4 regions of the Rossellomorea marisflavi genome follow, and region 3 is predicted to be linked to each of the others. Evidence: riboswitches for the same ligand, from Rfam matches in the RefSeq annotation. Region 3 holds a riboswitch; each other region holds the start of a gene.
The links. A riboswitch is a leader RNA that binds a small molecule or an ion and turns the genes downstream of it on or off. The one in region 3 is predicted to bind S-adenosylmethionine.
Positions count from the first base shown of each region.

Region 1: it holds a riboswitch for S-adenosylmethionine, as region 3 does, so the genes downstream of both, fbpA (Fur-regulated basic protein FbpA) here and mtnK (S-methyl-5-thioribose kinase) in region 3, are expected to answer to the same signal.
Region 2: it holds a riboswitch for S-adenosylmethionine, as region 3 does, so the genes downstream of both, K6T23_RS17650 (alpha/beta hydrolase) here and mtnK (S-methyl-5-thioribose kinase) in region 3, are expected to answer to the same signal.
Region 4: it holds a riboswitch for S-adenosylmethionine, as region 3 does, so the genes downstream of both, K6T23_RS05210 (methionine ABC transporter ATP-binding protein) here and mtnK (S-methyl-5-thioribose kinase) in region 3, are expected to answer to the same signal.

Region 1 covers NZ_CP081870.1:2,114,407-2,118,596, forward strand. The annotation lists gene K6T23_RS11070 (hypothetical protein) at 1-204, opposite strand, end outside; gene K6T23_RS11075 (lysophospholipid acyltransferase family protein) at 358-939, shown strand; gene K6T23_RS11080 (hypothetical protein) at 1,084-1,872, shown strand; gene K6T23_RS11085 (hypothetical protein) at 1,872-2,333, shown strand; gene fbpA (Fur-regulated basic protein FbpA) at 2,417-2,617, opposite strand; SAM riboswitch class I at 2,697-2,801, opposite strand; gene hemG (protoporphyrinogen oxidase) at 2,956-4,190, shown strand, end outside.
Region 2 covers NZ_CP081870.1:3,369,596-3,373,785, forward strand. The annotation lists gene K6T23_RS17635 (VOC family protein) at 1-104, shown strand, start outside; gene K6T23_RS22220 (M28 family peptidase) at 142-1,524, opposite strand; gene K6T23_RS17650 (alpha/beta hydrolase) at 1,614-2,411, opposite strand; SAM riboswitch class I at 2,618-2,721, opposite strand; gene K6T23_RS17655 (hypothetical protein) at 2,913-3,467, opposite strand; gene K6T23_RS17660 (SDR family NAD(P)-dependent oxidoreductase) at 3,652-4,190, shown strand, end outside.
Region 3 covers NZ_CP081870.1:1,673,110-1,677,299, forward strand. The annotation lists gene mtnA (S-methyl-5-thioribose-1-phosphate isomerase) at 1-425, opposite strand, end outside; gene mtnK (S-methyl-5-thioribose kinase) at 444-1,622, opposite strand; SAM riboswitch class I at 1,721-1,868, opposite strand; gene K6T23_RS08915 (carbon-nitrogen family hydrolase) at 1,980-2,759, opposite strand; gene K6T23_RS08920 (pyridoxal phosphate-dependent aminotransferase) at 2,880-4,064, shown strand; SAM riboswitch class I at 4,114-4,190, shown strand, end outside.
Region 4 covers NZ_CP081870.1:967,027-971,216, forward strand. The annotation lists gene K6T23_RS05200 (MetQ/NlpA family ABC transporter substrate-binding protein) at 1-616, opposite strand, end outside; gene K6T23_RS05205 (methionine ABC transporter permease) at 632-1,282, opposite strand; gene K6T23_RS05210 (methionine ABC transporter ATP-binding protein) at 1,272-2,303, opposite strand; SAM riboswitch class I at 2,395-2,500, opposite strand; SAM riboswitch class I at 2,584-2,687, opposite strand; gene K6T23_RS05215 (hypothetical protein) at 2,926-3,096, shown strand; gene K6T23_RS05220 (ABC transporter substrate-binding protein) at 3,147-4,055, shown strand; gene K6T23_RS05225 (hypothetical protein) at 4,071-4,190, opposite strand, start outside.

The DNA of each region.
Region 1 (4,190 bases), 440 kb from region 3:
TACAGCGTGTACCTCATGTGTTTTTTCATCTTTTAATAATGGCGTGATCCTGGGGAGGAAAGAGAGTGCGTCTTCTTCTGAGAAGGTTCCTTCTTGTTGCTTTTTGAAGTTCTCCATTAGAATTAGTTTTGCCTCTTCTTCCTTGCCATCTTGAACGCGTTGTAAAATGAAAGATAAAAATTTTTCTTGCCCTTGTGAATCCATTACACGTCCTCCTTGAGTACATGATTTGATAAGCCTTTTTATTGTACCACCTTCATTGCCCATAAAAGCGGAAAATATAATTAGTAGTTGTAAAGTCGAGGATTTCCACTATAATTAGTACCAGGTATTAAAACTAGATGATGGGGTGATCTCATGTACTCATTTCTCGCCAATCTGGCAAAATTGATTTTTGGAAAAGTGGAAATCCGCAATGCCCATCTCCTTCCAAAAGATGGAGGCTACATTGTGACCTGTTCACACAAAACATGGCTTGATGTCGTCGCCCTTGGCTTCAGTATGCCCGGACCCGTACACTTTATGGCAAAGAAGGAACTATTCGACCGGAGAATCCCCGCCTTTATTTTACATAAGATTCACGCCTTTCCTGTGAACCGTGAGAACCCTTCTCCTTCAAGTATCAAAAAGCCTGTTAAACTACTTAGGGGAGGGGCAATCGTAGGAGTCTTCCCTGGAGGGACCCGTTCAGATGAGGATGTCGAAGCGAAACGTGGAGCCATTACGATAGCAAACCTCTCCCGGATGCCCATTGTACCGGCAGCCTATCACGGGCCGACATCGTTTAAAGAATTATTGCGCAACCGTCATAAAGCCGTTATCGTCATCGGCCAACCATACACCGTACGTGCAAAGGACAAGGAACAAATGACAGCAGAGACAAAGGTGTTATCAGGGAAAATCAATGAGTTGATCAAAGAAGCTCAAAAAATAAGCTGAAAGCTGTCCGTACAGATTTGACAATAGATCTGTACGGACAGCTTTTTATTTTGAAAAGGATTCATACCATATTTTCATTTGATTAGGTATGAATCCTTTTCCATGGCAGAAACTAACCAAAGAATGAAGCAGGGAGGGGATCTTATGAGGCGGTTGAATAATGCAGGTGAACAAGGGAATCTTGCGTACGTCAGCATATTCGGTACCACTCAGATTCATTTGAGGAACCCCATGATTGTTGCGCTCTGGTCCATGGCCTTTCCAGGATTCGGTCATCTTCTGCTTTCAAAATACCTCAGAGGTTTCGCCCTGGTGATATGGGAGATCTATATCAACCAGACCATTCACTTGAATACAGCCATGGTTTACACGTTCATGGGTGATATCGACGCAGCAAAAAGCGTTCTCGATATCCAGTTCATGCATTTATACATTCCGGTGTACTTGTTTGCCATATGGGATAGCCACAGAACCGCCGTCGACCTGAATAAAGTTTATTTAAGCCATAAAGGAAACAAGTCGACCGTCAACAGGAGGCTCGTGATTCGACCGCTTGAAATCAACTATCTTGATAAGAGATGCCCTGTTTCAGCTTTTTTTTGGTCCATGGCCGTACCGAGTGTTGGACATTTTTATAATCACCGGATCATATCGGGGCTTTTCACGCTTGTGACCACTGTTATTTATGTCTATAATTCCCATATATTGGAAGGGATTCATTATCTTATCTTAGGAAGATTGGAAACCTCTGTGAACGTACTCGATAAACAATGGTTATTGTACATGCCATCCTTTTACTTTTTCACTATTTATGACGCGTATGTGGGGGTCGTAGAGAATAATAAACTTTTTGACAGGGAACAGTCTGCCCTTTTAAAAGAGTATTACCAAAAAGGATCCTTGTTGATTGGCAAAGGATGGAGGGTTAGATAGTGCAAATCATCGCATCGTTCAATCATTCTTCCTACATCGAAATGACCATCGTCAAGCTTGAAGAGAAGGGGGTGGATGATCTATATGCCATTCCACTTGAAAGCAGGCAGAGAGAAACAAGGCTCTTTGACTCCATTCATTATTCAGATGGTCATTCCCTTCTCAATAAAGGCATGTTCCTTGCCGTGATCTTTTCGGTTATTGCCACAAGTCGTGGGTTTACTTTGGAATGGGGGCCGATCTATTGGGGGTTGATCGGGGCAGGGAGCGGATTGGTCCTTGGTTTCCTCATCGACTTGTTCCTGGTGAAGATCAAAGAGAGGAATCAGATTTTGGCAGATCATCATCAACCATCTGAAATCATCCTCATTATTAACTGTAGGTCAAAGGATGAAGAATGGGTGACCAGGACGCTATGGGAACATCATGCATTGGGGATTGCCGCGGTCGGAAAAGAGTGAAAGACGGACCAAACGATAAAAAACCATTCAATGCCTCATCATTGAATGGTTCAACCTTACTTTATGTGGAAGACATCGTCGGTCTAAACGGTTACTTTGTTGCAATTGATCCAATGGATGGAGCCCGACTCCGTATGTGGATGGCATTCTTTTTTTACGCTTCTAAACTCTTCTTCCAATTCTTCGAGGGTCAATTCGAACAGCTGTCTTTCTCCTTTTTTGTACACTTTGTGCACGATCAACTTATTGATCAATTCATTCCTTCTTTGCGTGGTTTCCATCATACTCACTCCTCATGAATGGTTGGGAAGAGGATATAAAAATCCCTCTTCAGGATAAGAAGAAGGATTGCCCGGACTCTTCGACTCATCTTTCAAGCACCTGCTTGTGGAATTAGCACAGTATCCCGATTTGGAACCTGTTGCTGAGGCTTCATAGGGCCATTCCCTCTGCCTCTCTTGATAAGCGTTATATGAAATATAGTATAAACCAAGTATACCAAGTTGTCAACTTGGTTTAATGTGCGATTTCAGACACACAAAATGAAGTGAATCACTCGTATAACCCGGTCAATCATGGTACCGTATGTATAGAATGAATAAAGCGGTTTGGAGTGAACGAGATGAAGACAGTGGCAGTTGTGGGTGGAGGTATCACCGGCCTTACGACACTATACTACCTTCAGGAATACTTGAAAGGTGAGGACGTAAGACTGATATTGATTGAGGGAGAAGATATGCTTGGAGGTAAAATCCAGTCGATCTCTTCGGATCCCTTCATCATGGAAGTCGGTGCCGATTCAATTGTGTCAAGACACCCGGGGGTCCTCGAGCTTATCGGGGAATTAGGGCTCATGGATGAACTTGTATATAACGAAACGGGTACATCGTTCATCTACACGCAGGACACACTACATAAGATTCCAACAGATTCAGTGTTTGGAATTCCCATGACGAGAACTTCCCTGATGGAGAGTACGCTGATTTCCGACGCGGGAAAAAGGGCTGCACTACTGGATTATGAAACGGAGAATGACACGTTCACAAAGGAAGATTCCATAGGGGATTTCCTGGAGTTTTTCTTAGGAAAAGAGCTCGTACAAAACCAGATTGCACCTGTTCTATCAGGGGTATATTCAGGGGACTTGCATACACTGAGCATGTCTTCCACACTGCCATACTTATTAGATTATAAGAATGCTTATGGCAGTATCATGAAGGGGCTATGGATCAACCGTGAAAAACATCAGGGGAAATCCAACAAGAAATTTGTTTCGTTTAAAACCGGATTATCAGCCATCATCAATCGGCTGGATGAATGCACGCCGAACGCAGAAAAATACAAGGGGATCGGCCTCGAGAGCCTGAAAAAATCGGGTCGTATGTATTCATTGGAACTCACCAATGGTGAAACCATATCCGCGGATGCAACCGTCCTTGCCATTCCACACAATCGTGCAAGGGGAGTTCTCAACCACCCGGAACTGAATGAAGGCTTTTCCCTTCTTAAAACGAAATCGTTAAAAAGCATTTACCTTGGATTCGACTTTCCTGATACCGTATTGCCTGCAGATGGTACAGGGTTCATCGTCGCAAAAGAACAAGGTGGAGTGAAAAGCGACGCCTGCACGTGGACAAGCAGAAAATGGAAACACACGTCTGTTGATAGTCAGCTCCTCGTCAGGCTTTTCTATAAGGATTCCAATCCCCACTGGGCAGAAATTAAACATCTCACCCAGGAAGAGTTGCTTCACACAGCTCTTAGGGATATAGAAGCGACGATGGGACTCAAAGGGGTACAGCCTATTCGAAAAGAAGTAACAGACTGGTCCGGCCTGATGCCCAATTACAACCTGGA
Region 2 (4,190 bases), 1.7 Mb from region 3:
ATGGCCATGTGGATATGCCTCTGCAGGAAACGTTCTGGAGCCCCCTCTACGGCGGGGTTACGGACAAGTTCGGCATCCAGTGGCAGTTCAACTACGAAGAATGATAGAAGCCTGCTGGCCGATCGGCCAGCAGGCTTTTGGTTACCTTATGTTCTTTTCTTGGACGGAATCTTTTGATGCTTTCACCTTTGAAGCCGATTTAGGCTTCGGACCTTGGTGGTCGGGACGAGCCTGCTCATATACCGCGGCCCCTACAATTTCAGCCACATCCTGCAGCTTCTCTTTGCTGATATTATCGATTGTATCCTCGGGAGTATGGTACCATGGCTCAAACGGACTGTGGATGAAGGCTCCCGCTGGGATTCCCGCTTCAGCAAACGGAACATGATCGCTCCTGCCGCCTTCACCGATCGGCGTCGGGAATCCGTTCAATCGCTCGCTCGCAGCCTGGGATAGCTCCGTTACGAGGTTCGGGCTTCCATCGAGTGTGCGGAGGACCAGATCACCTGCGTCCCTGCTACCCACCATGTCGAGATTGAAGTACCCGATAATCCGGTCACGTTCTATTTGCGGCAGGGAATCTACATAGTGATAGGACCCCAGCAGACCCAATTCCTCAGCCCCGAATGTAATGAAGCGTATCTCTGTATCTGTCGGTACATTTTTGAACACCTTTGCGAGTTCCAAGGTAACAGCTGTACCCGACGCATCATCGTTCGCGCCAGGAGCCCCTTCTACTGAATCATGATGGGCCCCGATGATAAGCACATCATCCGTTGCTTTTTTCTTATTGACCGGAGCTTTCGAGGCAATGACATTGTGAGAGGTGCGCTCCGATGTTTCCGCTCCCTCGATTGTCAGCCGGACGGTCTCTCCGATATGTCGGCGCAGCTCTTCTCCTTCGGCCTTGGAAAGGGTGATGGCCGGTATGTAGCGATCATCCGGTTCTCCCAATGTCCCGCTCAGCGAGCCATCCGTATTGTTGTAGATGATGACCCCTGCGGCTCCTGCTTCAGACGCATTGACGATCTTCTGTGCAAACGTGATTTCCCCTCGCTGGATAAGAACGATCTTCCCGTCTACATCTACTCCATCAAAGTCTCCTACTCTTCCAAGTCCTGCAGAAACGAGCTCGCCTGACACATCACCACTAACCGAGTAAGTGAATGCATCCGGGTTCCACTCGCCTTGCACCCCTGACAGTTCGATTGCAGTAGGTGCCGTGTACCCTATAAAGGTAAAGGGTTGAAGTGTCACGTCATACCTGTACGATTCAAATTGTCGTTTTACATACCTGATGGCATTTGCCTCGGATTCTGTCCCGGCTACCCTCGGTATTTGTTGAAGCTGATCGATCGTCTGATAGATTCGCTCCGAATCGATTTTCTTGATCAGATTCCGCTCATGCGGATTTTGCAAGAGCTCCTTTCCTGGTTCAGGTGCCCCTGCAATGGCTGGTTGAAGTCCAACAGCGCCAAACGATAGGGTCGTCGCAAGAGCAATGGATACGACAGATTTTTTCAAACGGTTTCCTCCTCTACTTATTTGATAGAATAGTAACAATATTTTGTCGTTTAATGAAAGAGTAGGAATAACCGGTAAGAAACTACCATTTATAGCCCATTGGCATGATCATAGCCGGTGGATTGAACCTGTAAAAGCCACCCTCGAGTGAAATCAAGGAGTTGTCGAAAGGCCCCTGAAGTTGAGTAAGTATGGGACCCTTTCGGAATGATTGCCTTTTCTACCTCTCCCGAACGCCGATTGGAGAAGTTTGAGTGATAGAGGGAGCAGTAATCGACGGAGATTTCTTCATCCTGGTCACCGTGGGCAAGCAAGACATTCCCCATATACTCATTTGCCCGCCGTATCGGGTCCCACCCTTGAAGGGTCGTGAGAAACTCTCGCTTCAGCTCATAGCCCAAATAATCTGCCTTCCCGTCCCGCAAGATGGCTTCTTCCACATCATCTCCGATAATGCGTCCAAGATCATGCCGGGGAGAGCCGACCGCCGACCAGAGGGCAAGGTGGCGAACTTCTTCTTCGATGGCTGCTTCAAGGGCCACTGCCCCCCCAAGGCTGTGGCCGATCAAGGCAATGCTCTCCGGGTCCACCCCTTTCATCTGCTTCACAAACCCGATGACCGCCTTCGTCTGTGCAATGAAGCGATCTTTTGTATTCAAGCCGTACTCCCCCAGACTTTCTCCGCAACCGTCGTAATCGAAACGTACGACGATGTGTGAGCTGAGTTCATGTGCAGCCTTCACGAATAATCGGTCCACGCCTTCTTTTGAACCGACGAAACCATGACAGATGATGACGGCCGGATGGACGCCGAGACGTGTAGCAGGATACTGTATGGCTGCAGGAAGGTGGGTACCCTCCCATGGAATGGATGTATACCAGCTCATCTTACCCTCTCCTTTTATCTTAGTAGATTTTCCTTACGGTTTGTATGTGCCTTCGAACACTGTTTCCCCTATGGCTAGGCCTCTACATGCGCGCCTTTTAAAGTGTATAAATCTGCGCCTCAGCGTTATGACTAATTAATCCAATCGATTTAATCGGATTTATATACAAAAAAAATCTCCCATAAGGAGATGTACATTACTCTCTCCCCTTATCTGCCAGGCTGAAGTTGCCTACTGGAATGAGCACCTTCCATTTGGAGGTTGCTGCGGGATCGTTGGACCAGATTCCTTCCCCGACTCTTTATAAGGTAGTATAGATTAAATTATCTTACAATTCACTCTTTGTCAACCATAAATCCTACAGTGAAACTATGAATTAAAACTAAATCCCCACTTGACAGGTTGGTTTTGACGCTGTAAGATTGGCTCAACATCTTTACCCCCAATGATCCATATCGACCGAAGGCATATCAACTGCCTCCGGTCCTTTTTTTCGAGAAGTCAGTCTTCCATCTCATATCGTCCGTCTTCATAGATCCTGAATGCCCCGACTTCCCCTGTTCCTCCTTCATCTTTGAGGGTTTGTGATATGAGATGGAGGGTATAATAGGTCCCTTTTTCATCGGTTTGGGGCTTGCCATCACCCTCATCAATCAGGATATCTCCATCAGATGCCACGTTCAGCTCATCCTTTAAGAACTCAATGGCTGTTTCCACATCCGTAATGCCTGCAGTGGACCCGGATTCCCCGACTGGTCGTTGCGGTCCAGGAGCATTCCGTGCCGATGATTCGCCATCCTCTGCAGGCTCCTCCGCTTCCTGACTGTCCTGATCATCCCCGGAAGAGTCCGATGCTTCTTGATCCTCTTCACCGAGTGATACTTGGTCGGATGTTTCATCAGGCTGTTCCGGGGCATCTTCTCTTCCCGCTTCCTCTGCATCAATTGTTTCTGTTGCATCCGTTTCCACCGGCGCTGTATTTCTTGGGGATTGTCCGCATGCACCCATCAACAACATGATGGGAATCAACGCGATTAACCGTTTCCAGCCGTTCATTGCTGTCTCCCCTTCCTCATTCTTCCTCATACCACCATTATTTCAGAAACAGGGTGGCCGGACAACTCTCAACCACAGGGGGCCTTCATTCATCATCTGTGCAGACAGACCGAGTATAATCATTGGCTCAACGAGCATCCTATGCCTTACAATCTGCTTATAACCTAATCGAGGAGGAAGTACCATGAAATATACCGTCATTACAGGAGCAAGCTCCGGGATTGGCTATGAGGCCGCTCTGGCATTTGCAGCACGGGGGAAGAATCTGATTCTTGCTGCCAGAAGGAAAGAGAACCTTGAGGAGTTGAAGGACCGCATCCTGAAGGCCCATCCTGACCTGGATATCAAACTTTTCTCCACCGACCTGTCCGTTACCTCCAACGCTCATTCCTTCTATGAAGAGATCAAGTCATTTGAGCTGGAGACGTTTGTGAATAATGCCGGTTTCGGTAATTTCGATCCCGTCGGCGAACAAAATCTGGACAAGATCGAACAGATGATGAGACTCAATATCGAAGCCCTCACGATCCTCTCCACCCTATACGTGCGCGACTTCTCACAGGTCGAAGGAACGCAGCTCATCAATATTTCCTCAGGCGGCGGCTACACGATCGTTGCCGATGCGGTCACCTACTGTGCGACCAAATTCTATGTGAGTGCCTTCACGGAAGGACTTGCGAGAGAGCTTTCCGAATCCGGTGCGAAGATGACAGCGAAGGTTCT
Region 3 (4,190 bases):
ATCCTCCGGCACATATCCTCATCCTCTGCATGGATCTGTATCGCTGTATGGAGAAGGTCGGTCTTGGCTTCATTGACCGTTGCTGCCTGATACAGTTCACGCTCGAGACGCTCGAGGGCCCATGAAAGATTTACCGCCGTCGGACGGGAAGAGAGGAGATGCGCCTTATCCTTCTTGAACAATGTCTTGAACTCTTCAAGGGACTCCGTTTCATATCCTCCTGCTGCCTGGGCGAGGCCATATGCAGCCGTGATGCCGATGGCAGGCGCTCCCCTTACCTTAAGGGTGATGATGGCATCGTAGTAATCCTTTATGGTATAGAGATGGACATATTCCACTGCCCCGGGAAGTTTTTGCTGGTCCAGTATGACCAGGTGGTCTTCATGCCACTCCAATGAAGTAGGTATGGTAAGTTGTGGTGTCATGGGTTTAAGAAAGCTCCTTTAAATAAGTTTATCGAGTAGATCCTGGATTGAACGGATGCGTTGGCGCTCAAGGATACATTCCCTTCCGAGGGCAAGGCACGTCTTTTTATACAAGATCCGTTTTTCTTCGTCCTGGACCGAGTCAAGATCCTCCACGTGAGCAAGACCGATCGTCCTTCGGATCAGTTCGCAACCGAGGAAACCGATTGTATCTGCAAAGCTTTTTTCTAGAACATACTCAAGGTATCCATCAATTTTGGTGTAGGCATCTTCACTTTGATCCCAGAATTGCGAGAAGGTGGACTCAAATACGTTCCAAGTGGTTTCAATATGACGAAGGATCTCTTCCTTCTTTGGCTTTTCTTCGCGGACCACAGCCTGGAAAATGAGATTTGCCAGGAACTGTCCGATATCAAAACCGATAGGACCGTAAAAGGCAAACTCCGGATCAATGACCTTAGTTTCCTCTTTGCCTGCAAAGATGCTTCCGGTATGCAGATCACCGTGGAGAAGGGCTTCCCCCTCGGTCAAAAAGGATCTTTTCAGTTTAGCGACTTCCAGTTTCAGGGGCAGGTCGTCCCAAAGATTCCGGACCTCTTCTTCAAGGGCTTGTTCAAATTCATTCGTTTCACTATTGAAGAACGGGTCGGTAAAGACAAGATCCTCAGTAATCTTGCATAATTCGGGATTCGAAAACTCTTTGACATATCCCTTTTTCTTGAAAGGATGAAGAGCATAGTCGGATGTGAAGAACAGTGTTGCCCCGAGAAATTCCCCGATGTCCTTCGAAAGGGAGGGATAGATTCCTCCTTTGTTGAGGCCTTTTCTGGCGATTTCAAGATGGCTCAAATCTTCCATGACTGTAATCGCAAGCTCTTCATCGGAATGATAGATCTCAGGGACAAGACGCTCAGCAAGGGAACGCTGGAGAGTCAGGGCCCGGGCTTCGATCCTCGCGCGGTCAAGGGTCAACGGCCAGCTTTCGCCTACGACTTTTGCATAAGGAAGTGCTTGTTTGATAATGATGCTTTTTCCGCTTTCGCTGCTTACAATGCGGAAAACGTAATTGAGATTGCCGTCTCCGATCTCTTCACAGGTCAGATTTTCCGATGCATCAAACAGGGAAAGGTCTTTGGCAAGGTTTATAGCAGATTCGATCGTCAGGGAACGATACTGTTTCAATTGGGTGATGGCCATGGGGGGTTCCTCCTTAAAATAGTTTGCAGGAGGCTTTTCTTGTGGAATGAGAAAAGCCTCTTCCAGTTGTGAAAGAGGCTTGAAGAATACTTCGTCGCCTCTTATCTCTCAGAATGGAATCATTCTGTTGGAATTAGCACCGTGCCCTGGTCAGGCGCATCGAATCTGCGCCCCGTCTTTCAACGGTATTACGGTCGGTTGCTGGGCTTCATAGGGCCAAATCCCTCAGCCAGCTCTTGATAAGAGTTGCATATTTAATTTGTTCAGAAAATTACCATTTGATTGACATCATACCACCTTGCGTTTTTTAGTGTCAATGCTTTTTTTGAAAAGATATCCTGATCGATTTTCGCCTCGTCAACTGTAAAAGTCTGGGAGACGGTCGTCGAATATCGGGATTTGCTTCCTTACTTCATCGACGGTATCGAGATTGACAACGGCTGTCACAAGTTCTTCGTGGAGGGAGCCTTCAGCAAGGATCTCTCCCCACGGGTCGATGATCAGGGATGATCCTCCGAACGTATTGTCCGGATCAGAGCCGACGCGGTTGCATGCAGCAACATAACATTGATTTTCAATGGCACGTGCACGGAGGAGGACTTTCCAGTGGTCGATCCGCTGTTCAGGCCATTCTGCACTGACGAACAGGATCTTTGCTCCGGAGAGAACATGCTTACGCACCCATTCAGGGAAACGGATGTCATAGCAGATGAGGCCGGCCATTTGCTCGCCGGAAAGCGTGAATAGACCGTCCTCTTTTCCCGGCAGGAGGTAGTGATGTTCGTCCATCAGTTTGAACAGGTGAAGCTTTGAATACCCTTTGACGAAGTTTCCTTTGGAATCGATCACGATCAAGCGATTATCGATTCCCGACTCCGTTTTATTTGCAACGGATCCCCCTATCACGTTTATCCCATACTGTTTTGCAAAACGGGATAGGAAGGCAATGGTCTTTTCACTGTTTTCATCAGCGATTCCCTCTATCCTCTTAAGGTCATATCCTGTTGTCCAAAGCTCAGGGAAGACAAGGATATCGCATTGTTCGCTTTCTGCTTGTTGAAACCATCTTTCTGCTTGTGCGTAGTTGGATTTTGGATCTCCAAACCGGATGTCCATTTGCGCGAGCCCGATCTTCATATGATCAGCACCTTTCATGGGGAATTGTAAGATTTTACTTTACATTCGTTATTTTCCGTTATATCATTTGTAGCTAGAATTTGAAAGTGAAGAATATTTGAACATTCAGAAGGTGAAGAGATGAAAACATTCCCATATGCGGATCGCCTCGATTCGCTGCCAAAGCAATTTTTCGCTGAATTGACAGCCAACGTTCAGCGTGTCATTAATGAAGGACACGATGTCATTAACCTTGGGCAGGGTAACCCTGATAGGCCCACACCTGAACATATTGTAGATAGTTTGAAGGCTTCGGCCGAAAACCCATTGAATCATCGCTATTCACCTTTCAGGGGGATGGCCTCTTTCAAAGAGGCGGTAGCGCTTTTCTATAAAAGGGAATACGGGGTGGAACTGGATCCTGACAAAGAAGTAGCTATCCTCTTCGGGGGGAAGGCGGGTCTCGTGGAGATTCCGCAGTGCCTGGTGAATCCGGGTGAATCCGTGCTGGTTCCGGACCCTGGGTATCCTGATTATCTATCAGGGGTGGCACTTGCAGAAGCGGAGATGAAGCTGATGCCGCTACTTGAGGAAAATGATTTTCTCCCCGATTACAGCCGGTTTAGTGAAGCCGAACTCGACGGTTCCAAGCTTATGTTCCTGAATTATCCGAATAACCCGACGGGAGCAGTAGCCACACCAGCCTTTTTTGAGGAAACGGTAAAATTGGCAAGTAGCCATGATATCTGCGTGGTACACGATTTTGCTTATGGGGCGATCGGATTTGAAGGCAAGCGTCCCAATAGCTTCCTTGAAACAGATGGAGCTAAGGATGTCGGCATTGAAATCTATACTCTCTCCAAAACGTATAATATGGCGGGGTGGCGAGTAGGATTTGCCGTCGGGAACGAGAGTGTGATAGAAGCCATCAATCTCATGCAGGATCATATGTATGTGAGCCTCTTTGGCGCCATTCAGGAAGCAGCGGTGACGGCGCTCCTCGGATCGCAGGAGTGCGTCCAGGCCCAGCTTGAGACCTATGAAAGCAGAAGGAATGCCCTCATCGGTGGATTGAGATCCATCGGTTGGGATGTGGATGCACCGGCAGGCTCATTTTTCGCTTGGCTCAAAGTGCCGGAAGGCTTCACGTCGATGGATTTCTCGAACCTACTCCTTGAAAAGGCCCATGTAGCCGTGGCGCCTGGCATCGGCTTCGGGGATCACGGGGAAGGGTATGTCCGGGTAGGTCTCCTTACCAGTGAGGAAAGGCTTCAGGAAGCAGTGAAAAGGATTGAAAATTTACATTTGTTCGATAATAGGGATTGACAGGACTCCCAATCGATGCAATAATCCTACTGGAAACCAAATGAATAGATTCTTATCAAGAGCAGGCGGAGGGACTGGCCCGATGAAGCCCGGCAACCGACTCATTACGAGCACGGTGCTAATTCT
Region 4 (4,190 bases), 710 kb from region 3:
TGAATCCGGCGTCTACGGCGATGCCGTTGTTGATGATGGAGGCAGCGACATCAGGCAGGACGCGCGGCGTTTGACCGGCTACGACCGGGACGATTTCGATGTTCTTCGGATTCTTTTTGATTTTATCCAGTGAGCCGTTTCCATCGAAGCCTTCAGGAAGTTCGATGAGACCAGCTTCCTGAAGGAGGAGGAAGGCTCTTCCCATGTTGGTTGCTTCGTTCGGGACGGCAATCTTGGCACCATCCGGGATGTCATCTACTGACTTATATTTCTCAGAGTAAAGGCCGAGCGGAGCGATGACCGTGGTACCCACCGGTGTGAGATCGAGGTCATGCTCTTTCTTGAATTCGTTGAAATAAGAGATTGTTTGGAATGCGTTGGCATCAAGCTCGCCTTCTTCAAGGGCCAGGTTCGGCTGGACATAATCGGAGAAGCGGACGATCTCGATGTCGATGCCTTCTTTCTTTGCTTTCTTCGCGACGAAGTCCCAGATGCGGTTGTCGGAACCGCTGACGCCGATCTTGACCTTCGTTTCGTCTTTGCTGGCGCTTGAGCTGCAGCCTGCAGCGAATCCGCCAATTAATAGAATGAGTGATAGAATGATCCATTTTTTCATGTTGTTTTCTCCTCGCTATCTTCTTCTGATTTTTTTCGATACGAAGTTACCGGATGATTGCAGTCCCTGTACGAGGACGATGAGTATGGCGACGGTGATGACCATGACCCAGGTGTCAAAGCGCTGATAGCCATACGTGATGGCAAGATCTCCGAGTCCGCCTCCGCCGATGGCGCCTGCCATGGCCGATGCCCCGACGAGTCCGACGGTGGCGATGGTGAGGCTGAGGACGAGGGAGCTGAGTGCTTCCGGGACAAGGAAGCGGAAGATGATCTGGGTGGATGTCGCCCCCATGGATTCCGCTGCCTCGATGACGCCTTTGTCGACTTCAAGGAGGGAGTTCTCAATCAATCTCGCAATATACGGTCCTGCATAGAAGACCAGTGGCACAACGGCCGCGGCCGTCCCGATCGATGTTCCCACGATCAGGCGGGTGAGGGGCACGATTGCTACCATCAGGATGATGAACGGGACGGAACGGAAGATGTTCACGACACCGTTCAGGATGGTGAATATAAAGGCATTCTCCCATAGATGACCTTTCCTCGTGATGACGAGGAGCACCCCGAGGGGCAGTCCGATCACGGTGGAAAAGAGGAGGGAGAAGCCTGTCATGACTAATGTTTCAATGAGTGCGTCGATGATCTGCTGTGAATCAACTAGCATGTGGTGCAACCTCCTTCACGGTGACGTTTTCTCCATTCATGACAAGCAGTGCACGGTTGATCTCGCTCTCGGAGCCGATGAGCTCGACGATGAGATGACCGAATGGTGTGCCCTGCAACTCCGTGATGTTCCCGAACAGCACGTTCACATCGAGGTCGAAGCGCTTCGCCACCTGTGACAGAAGGGGCTGACCTGATGAGGCGCCGACGAAGCGGATCTTGTAGATTCGTCCCGGTGCGTTATCTTTCTGCACAAGCTCGAGGACCGATTCCGGGATGGAGTCGTTCAGCACCGAGCTCACGAAGTTCGCCGCCGTCTCGGTCTGAGGGGAGGAGAAGACGTCGAATACGGATCCGGACTCGATGATCTTCCCGCCTTCGATAACCGCCACCCGGTCGCAGACTTCCCGGATCACCGACATCTCATGGGTGATCATGAGGATCGTGATGTTGTACTCACGGTTGATCTTTTTCAGCAGCTTCAGGATCGACCCCGTCGTCTGCGGATCGAGGGCCGATGTCGCCTCGTCACATAGAAGGATCGATGGCTGGGTGGCAAGGGCGCGGGCGATGCCGACGCGCTGCTTCTGACCGCCTGATAATTGATCCGGGTACTGGTTTGCTTTATCTTCAAGGCCGACGAAGCTCAGGAGCTCCGTCACCCGCTTCTGGATTTCGGCTTTGGATTGTTTGGCGAGGATCAGGGGCATCGCCACATTGGCGAAGACCGTCTTGGAGTTCAGGAGGTTGAAGTGCTGGAACACCATCCCGATCTTCCGTTTCACCCCGCGCACATCTTTCGGTGAAAGGGCCATGAGATCCTGGCCGTCTACGATCACCTTCCCCGAGCTCAATCGCTCCAACAGGTTCACGGTGCGGATCAGCGTGCTTTTCCCGGCGCCGCTGAACCCGATCACCCCGCAGATTTCCCCCTGCTCAACCCGCAGGTCGATGCCGTCGAGGGCCCGGACTTCCTTTCCGCCGCTGTTATATACTTTCGTGGCGCTTTTGAATTCAATCATGTTCGTCATGCCTCCTGGTGGTTAAAAATAAAAACCCTCTTCCCGAGGTCTCGAGAAGAGGGCATGGATTCACACGGAATCAATGGGTCCCTTCTCATCTCCCAGGCGCGTTGCCTGCTGGAATTGGCACAGTACTTTGTGGAAAGTCTGCTGCCGAAGCGTCATCGGGCCAGTCCCTCAGCTTCTCTGGATAAGAAATTATTCAATTAGGGTAAACAAAAGGCCCCTTCCTGAGACAGGAAGAGGCCGGAGATCCATAAGGAAAGAAAGATCCGTACTCTTCTCATCTCTCAGGCATCCGCCTGTTGGAGTTGGCACAGTGCTCAAGTGAGCCCGCTGCCGAGGTATCAAAGGGCCAAATCCCTCCACCTCTCGTGATAAGAAGTTGTATTTGTTTAACGTGAGCCCTATTCTACGCCGGACTTTTTCCTGCGTCAACACCCTCTGACAGAAATGAGACAGGCTGGAAGAAGTGGAAATGGGGTGAAAATAGGTCTATGGATTCAAAAGAAAGAAAATGAAAGCCTTTTATTTGGATGAGGATAATCGGAAAACGCTTCTATTTAACTAATTATTTATTTTTTTTACATTCATCCAATTCGGATAGTGCAATGAAGCGGAGGTGGCTCGACTCCTGCGGGAATGGCGGGCAGGTGAGACCCAGCAGGCGCAGCCGATGCGGCTCACCGCACGCCCCGCGGAAAGCGAGCCACCGCAGCGAAATGGAACGGTCCTGTTCCAATCGAAGAAAATCTTGGAACATTTCATTGACATCCATCCCCCATCCCAGTAAAGTATTAATTGAAAATGATTCTCATTATCAAGAATTGGAAGGGGAACCACATGAAAAAAGCATCGTTCTTTACCATATTGATGGTCTGCATGCTCTTGGCTGCGTGCAGCAGCGGAGAAACAAAAACGGATTCGTCCAAGGAGGAATCATCGACATTTACATATGAATCAGAGCAGGGACCGGTGGAGGTGCCGAAAGAGCCGAAGCGAATCGTCGCCCTCACCAATGGTCCGAATGTGATTTCCCTCGAAGGGAAGCTCGTCGGGATCGATGAGTGGACCGAGATGAACCCGCTCTTCACCGACAAGCTGAAGGATGTGGAAGTGGTGGGGGACGATCAGCTCGAGAAGATCATCGAGCTCGATCCGGATCTGATCATTGCCGGAAGTCAAACGAAGAACCTCGATAAGATGAAGGAGATTGCGCCGACCGTCGCTTTCACATGGGGGAAACTGAATTACATCGATCAGCAGATCGAGATCGGCAAGCTGTTGAACAAGGAGAAGGAAGCGAAGGAATGGGCGGATGACTTCCAGGAGCGTGCCGCGACGATCGGGGATGAGATCCGCAAGAAGATCGGCGACGACGCCACGGTATCCGTCATTGAAACCGGTCAAAAGGAGCTCTATGTCTTCGGGAACAATTATGCCCGTGGTTCTGAGATCTTGTATCAGGCCATGAAGCTCAACATGCCGGATGCTGTGAAGGATAACGCCTTGGAAACGGGTATTCACGTCATCTCACCGGAAGCGGTAGGCGACTTCACCGGTGACTATCTCGTCCTGAGCAAAAATCCTGATGTAGACAACTCGTTTATGGACACGGATACGTGGAAGAACATCCCGGCTGTGAAGAACGGTCACGTCATCGAGATCAATAGCAAGGAATCGACCTACAGTGATCCCGTGACCCTTGAGCATCTGCTGGAAACGTTTGGAAGTGGTTTTTTAGGAGAGTAAAAGAGGAGGCAGAGGTCATTCCGTGACCCCTGCCGATTCTGGACGGATAAAATGAACGATGAAAGCGCCAAGACCAAGAGCCAGCTGAACCACACTGGCAATCAAGAGCTGTACCGACGCTAAGTACCATTCTCC